Regions from separate parts of the Litoribrevibacter euphylliae genome, predicted to be linked through region 2. Evidence: predicted binding sites of a transcription regulator. Region 2 holds the regulator's gene; each other region holds the start of a gene.

Evidence for each region. The regulator PhoB, encoded in region 2, activates phosphate uptake and scavenging genes when phosphate is short. The targets are predictions, from matches to a motif close to TGTCATANNNNTGTCANA.
Region 1: a site for PhoB is predicted at 1,492-1,509, ahead of ACFOEK_RS06005 (PhoX family protein). Genes of this name have one in related genera too.
Region 3: a site for PhoB is predicted at 1,184-1,201, ahead of phoU (phosphate signaling complex protein PhoU). Genes of this name have one in related genera too.

What each region holds. Positions count from the first base shown of each region.
Region 1 covers NZ_JBHRSZ010000002.1:964,294-966,559, forward strand. The annotation lists gene ACFOEK_RS06005 (PhoX family protein) at 1-1,389, opposite strand, end outside; gene ACFOEK_RS06010 (EAL domain-containing response regulator) at 1,815-2,266, shown strand, end outside.
Region 2 covers NZ_JBHRSZ010000007.1:216,543-218,808, forward strand. The annotation lists gene ubiA (4-hydroxybenzoate octaprenyltransferase) at 1-273, shown strand, start outside; gene phoB (phosphate regulon transcriptional regulator PhoB) at 455-1,150, shown strand; gene phoR (phosphate regulon sensor histidine kinase PhoR) at 1,233-2,266, shown strand, end outside.
Region 3 covers NZ_JBHRSZ010000007.1:491,607-493,872, forward strand. The annotation lists gene pstA (phosphate ABC transporter permease PstA) at 1-117, shown strand, start outside; gene pstB (phosphate ABC transporter ATP-binding protein PstB) at 245-1,105, shown strand; gene phoU (phosphate signaling complex protein PhoU) at 1,286-2,014, shown strand; gene ACFOEK_RS17390 (DUF3392 family protein) at 2,117-2,266, shown strand, end outside.

The DNA.
Region 1 (2,266 bases), on a different contig from region 2:
GTTTGGCGCAACAGTTACCCACTCAGGACGATCCATAGGCGTTGCACCTAAGATATCAGCGGCGATACGAGTGAAGGTTAATAGCTCCGCCTGATCCGCAAAACGAGCCGCCAAAGCCGGATTGTCGATGGTCAACGGCAACCATTCACCAGTCCCGTCTTCATTGAATTTAGCCACGTACAGAGTGCCTTCGTCCAAAGGATCAACCCCGTTGGCACGCATTTCAACCCAATCACCTGCAGAGACAAACTTATAGATGTAATCGAAGCGTTGATCATCGCCCATGTACACCACAACACGGTTATCTTTACCAACCGTTACCGTTGCACCTTCGTGTTTAATACGACCGAGCGCGGTACGTTTCACCGGCACTTGCGTACCATCGAACGGATCAATCTCTACCACCCAACCAAAGCGATTTTCTTCGTTTTTATAATCAGGATCAGACAAGTCAAAACGGCGGTCAAAAACGTGCCAGCCATATCCAAAACCGTTTTCACTGAAACCGTAACGCTCATGCTCTTCTGTGGCAGTCCAGGTGGCTTTGTTGTGAGTTGCACCGAAGTAGCCGTTGAAGTTTTCTTCACACGTTAGGTAAGTACCCCAAGGCGTATGACCGTTAGAACAGTTATTCACTGTACCTAGCGGAATATTACCGTTTGGCGTTTTCAACAATTCACTGCTTGCAGCCGGCCCACTGAATCGAACCGGCGTGTTCACATGAATACGGCGCGCATTTTCACTTTCGACCTGTTGCCACTCACCATTGCGCTGCTTTTTAATCTCAACGACAGCCACACCGTGAGCGTGTTGTGACGTGCGAACATCATCCAAGCTTTCAGGGAAATCTTTACCCAGTACCGTTGAGTTACGACCAAACTCATGATTAATCGCCAACATACCGTGGCGGTTACCTTGTCCCCAATGCTTACGGAATAAGCGGTCCGAATAGTCACCTTCCTGCATACGACGATCAATCGGGAAGAAGGTCATGCCATCATGACCAATACCAATTTGTTGGCGCTGATCTTCTGCAGTTGGTGGCCAGCTGTATGCTGGGCCGCCCGGCTCAAGTGGTTCACCCCAAGGGATCAACACTTGATACTCATAATCAGGCGAGATACTAGGCGTTGGACCATTGCCTTCCGCCAACGTCACCGGTGTGAAATTTACCAATGAACGACCTCGGCGTGATTTCAACCCTGACCAACCAAAGGCATTGGCCGTTGAAGAGCCTGCAACAAAGCTTGTTGCAGCTACCGCCAAAGAGCCACGCATTACACTGCGACGGCTAAGGTTTGCGTTTAATACTTCCTCAAATGGACGATTGTTACTCGAGTTGGTAACCGTATCATCACTGTCATCGAATTTCTGGATCTCATCAGTCATAGCTTTACCCTCAGTATTGTTATTATCTGGGAGAAGTGATTTATGGAGCGCTTCCCTGATGTCCGACCCTAAAAATGAAGCATGTCAGTCCGGTGATTTTTTTATGACTAAATGATGGCAAAACGATGACTAATGACTTCGCACCAGAAGAGCTAACCTTCTGACTTTATTGATAAAAACATTACTTAAAAATCTCCATTTGTAGGTAATTACAGGCTGACCGTGTAAGGAAAAGAGTAAGTGTTTGCACTCAGCCTCAAACCTAAGTACCAGATATAACACCGCACGTTCTCACAACTTTTTACCCTACGCGATTCATGATCAGCACACGTCTGAGCTTGTCTTGACAGCCAATCATTAACTGCCATAGTAAAAAAACCTTTTGATTAAAAATTCACCACAACTCAACAAATTAATGAGGCCTCATGAAGCCCAATTACGACTTCACATGGATGCGATGTCTAATCATTGATGACAGCCACTCAGTGTCTGATTACCTAGCAACATTACTTAGAGAATCACTTCAGTTAAAAGAAGTCTTTGTGGCATATAACGCGATAGAAGCCTTAAACATCATAGAATCTCATCCAGACATCCATGTGGTGTTGTGCGATCTGAATATGGAGAAGGTCGATGGTTTAGAAATGATTCGGCTATTACGAGAAAAACGCTTTAGAGGCTATTTCGGTATCATCAGTTCCATGGCAGCAAAAGTCATTAATTCCGCGGAACAGCTGGCCCGAGTCCATGACATCAACCTATTAGGCAGTCTTGCCAAACCCATTTCTGAAGATGCAATTATAAAGTTGCTTAGTAGCATTGGGGAGAAACCTAAACACAAATCCGCACTCTCAGAAGGATCACTTAAAATTTATGA
Region 2 (2,266 bases):
AAATCAACGGCCATTCTATTTGGCGACATGGATAATATCGCCATCATCAGCCTTCAGGTGCTGACCCTCTGCACGCTGTTATTAGCAGCAAACCAGTTATCCGCAGGTATTTTCTTTTATCTTGGATTACTCGCCGCCACCGGCTTCTTTGTCTATCAATACACCCTCACGCAACACCGTGATCGCGATATGTGTTTTAAAGCATTTCTGAATAATCACTGGGTTGGCGCAAGCATTTTTACCGGTATTTTTATCGACTATTTAGTACGCTGATTAACTGGCTTAAACCGCGGATGGGCCATACTTATGGCGTATTTACGCCCTCCAAAAACCAAATGCTTGACTCTACTTTGTGCAAGCTTTGCAATTAATGTCATACTTCTGTAACAAAACTGTCTTCTAATACGCTTGTCTTAAATTTTTGTTATTCAATAACCCAACACAGGCATGAGTGATGGCGGGAAAAAAAGTTCTAATTGTTGATGACGAAGCCCCGATCAGGGAAATGATCATGGTTGCGCTGGAAATGGCTGGCTATAACTGCCTTGAAGCCGAGAACACGCAATCTGCGCATTCAATCATCGTCGATCAACAACCAGACCTAATTCTATTGGATTGGATGCTGCCTGGCGTATCCGGTATTGAGTTTGCACGACGACTCAAGAAAGACGAATTAACCTCGGATGTACCTATTATTATGCTCACCGCGAAAAGCGAAGAGGATAATAAAATCCAAGGTTTGGAAGTGGGTGCTGATGATTACATCACCAAACCTTTCTCACCACGAGAACTGGTTGCTCGTCTTAAAGCGGTACTTCGCAGAACCACGCCTCAAGGCGTCGAAGAAACGGTCAGCGTTAATGGTCTGGAGTTAAATCCGGTGTCTCACCGCGTTTTAGCCCACGGAGACTCCATTGAGATGGGGCCAACCGAATTTCGTTTGCTGCAATTCTTTATGACACACCAAGAACGTGCTTATTCACGCAGTCAATTGCTGGATCACGTATGGGGTGGCAATGTGTATGTTGAAGAGCGAACCGTAGACGTACATATTCGTCGTCTGCGAAAAGCACTTGCGGTGACAGGGCACGATGGCCTAATTCAAACCGTTCGCGGAACCGGTTATCGCTTTTCGACAAAGGCTGCTTAGAGTAAGCTGTCAGCAACAATAAGGATAAGTACTGCAATCGACTTATCCTTTCTTTTTATCTTGTGGCTGTTGAGGGCACTCGGTGTTAAGTAATTGGTATATTGAATTACAGCGGGTAACGCTGCTGGTACTGGCTACATCTCTCATCGGATATTTCTTTGGTTTTCCTCTGGTCGGGCTCATTTTAGGTCTTGCGGCCTATGTACTGTGGAATATCCGTCAGATGTCCCGTTTGGAATCCTGGTTACAACATCAAGAGCTGGATAAGCTCCCTCTCAGTGAAGGTCTGTGGGGAAAACTCTTCGACTCCATCTATCGGCAAGAGAAAGAACACCAATCAGGCAAACGCCGCCTTCAAACCATTATTGATCGTATCCAGCAATCTACGGCAGCACTGCAAGATGCCGTCATCATGGTCGAATACGATGGCACACTGGAATGGTGGAACCGTTCAACAGAGGCCTTGCTTGGCTTTCGTTCACCAGATGACGGAGGCCAACAGATCACCAACTTGATTCGTGATCCCGACTTTGTGGAGTACTTTGAGTACGGTGATTACACCACGCCTTTGGTACTCAACAGCCCGATCAACCCCACGATGGTCTTAGAGATCTCAGTAACACCATTTGGTAACGACGATAGATTGATCACCGCACGAGACATCACTCACATTGAACACCTCGAACGCATGCGTAAGGACTTTATTGCCAATGTCAGTCACGAACTTAAAACTCCGCTGACGGTACTGATTGGCTATCTGGAAACCTTAATTGACTACACCGACGACAATGATCGTTGGCTACGCATCTTCCATCAAATGCAAACACAAGCTACCCGTATGCAAGATCTGGTACAAGATCTGTTAATTCTGACGCGTCTTGAAACCACTGAAATCAATCTTGAAGAGCAACCGGTCAATCTCAAGCATCTGCTGGATAACATTTCCGCGGAAGCAAGAACTTACAGCAACGGCGAGCATGAGATTATCCTAAGCTGTGAAGACAACATTGAAATGAGCGGCAGCTATGACGAGCTACGCAGCGCCTTCAGCAACTTAATCATCAATGCCGTAAAATACACTCAAAGTGGCGGACGCATTGAAGTCAAAGGCTATCA
Region 3 (2,266 bases), 280 kb from region 2:
CGTCCTTTGGTATACGCAACGGCACTCTTATTGGTCGTCGTTATTGCTACTTTGAACTTGGCCGCTGTCGCGATTCGAAACAGCTTGCGTGAAAAGTACAAGTCTCTAGAGCACTAACGGTAAGAACGAACGCCTAGTAAAACAGTATTTAGCAAAAACAGCATTTAGTAAGATACAGGCCTGATATCAGGCCTGTATGAAAAACGAATTTTAAAGAATTAACCGATTATTTAGGTATATCGCTATGACAGATCAGGCTATGACAGATCAAGCTACGAATGAAAAACCAGCGCACGCGGTGGATATTTCTGCGTTGGGTCGCGATACGGAACAACGTGATTTGGCAAAAGAAGAAATGTGTCTGGAAGTTAAAGACCTTCAGCTGTATTACGGTGAAAAACGTGCCTTGCATGGCATCAACATGCAAATTCCTAAGAACCGAGTGACGGCCTTCATTGGGCCATCTGGTTGTGGTAAATCCACGCTGTTACGTTGTTTTAACCGCATGAATGATCTTGTGGATATTTGTCGTATCGAAGGTAAGATCATGCTCGAGGACGAAAATATTTACGATCGTTCTGTGGATGTGACAGACCTTCGTCGTCGCGTTGGTATGGTATTCCAGAAGCCAAACCCATTCCCGAAAAGCATTTATGAAAACGTAGCTTATGGTCTGCGTATTCAGGGCATCAACAACCGTCGAGTATTGGATGAAGTGGTTGAGCAGTCTCTACGTGGTGCGGCACTGTGGGATGAAGTAAAAGATCGTCTACATGACAGTGCATTGGGCATGTCGGGTGGTCAGCAGCAACGTTTGGTTATCGCTCGTACCATTGCAGTAAAACCGGATGTATTACTTTTGGATGAGCCGGCATCGGCACTTGACCCGATTTCGACGTTGAAAATCGAAGAGCTGATCAACGAATTAAAAAATGAATATACCATCGTCATCGTAACCCATAACATGCAACAGGCGGCACGTGTGTCTGACTACACCGCATTCATGTATATGGGTGATTTGATTGAATTTGGTGATACGAACCAGATTTTCACTAATCCGACTCAGAAACAAACGGAAGATTACATCACAGGTCGATACGGTTAATCACTGCATCGATATGTTGGTTTGCCGGAAGAGCTTGATCTTCCGGCAAGAAGAATTCGGTTAGCATTTTTGGTTATCTGACACATAAATTTCATACAGAAGCTAAAATATGCGTCTATTCTTATAAAATGTATATACAAAAATAATTGAATAAGACGCGCATTAAGCGGTGGGAAAACAATGGATACTATTAAAGACGCACATACGCATCACATTTCTCAACAGTTTAACGAAGAGCTCGAAGGGGTTAAAAAGAGCATGTTGGAGATGGGGGGCTTGGTTGAGAAACAAGTCCGTGATGCGATTCGTTCATTGATCAATGCTGATGTTCAGCTGGCAGAGCTAGTTCGAGAGCGTGATGATCTGGTGAATAACATGGAAATCACCATTGATAAGGAATGCACTCAGATTCTGGCAAAACGTCAGCCTGCAGCCAGCGATTTACGCTTGGTATTGGCTGTATCCAAATGCATCAGCGACTTGGAACGTATTGGTGATGAAGCTTCAAAAATTGCTCGTTTAGCGATTGAACTAAGTGGGCAAGGTGACTCCCAGCAAGGGTTTGTTGAAATTCGTCACATCGGTGATGAAGTATCTTCAATGATTCAGCAATCATTAACGGCTTTTGCACGTTTGGATGTGGACTCTGCCTTAAAAGTGGCGCATGAAGATCGTACCGTGGATATGGAGTATCGCAGCACGGTTCGTGAACTGATCACTTACATGATGGAAGATCCTCGTAGCATTTCACGCGTGCTGAATATTATCTGGGCGTTGCGTGCTCTGGAGCGTGTAGGCGATCATGCCATGAATATTGGCGAATACGTTATTTATTTGGCCAAAGGGCTGGATGTGCGTCATATGGACGTTGAGCAAGTGGAAGACCGATTGGAGTCTGTTGAAAAGTAATAACGCTTGTTCAAAACGCCGAGAAGCCGCAGAATACTGCGGCTTTTTTATGTCTTGAGATTTTTCAGGTCTTCAGGTTTCTAATGTGTCGAAGGAGGATGTATGGATTGGTTATGGGCAATGAACTCGGACTTATCGAGTTGGTTTTGGGGCCATCGACAGTTATTGATTACCTCCTGGGTCGCTGTGTTATTGGTGATCTACGGCGGTGAGTTAAATGCCGCTGTACGTCGAATTATGCAGCCATATCAT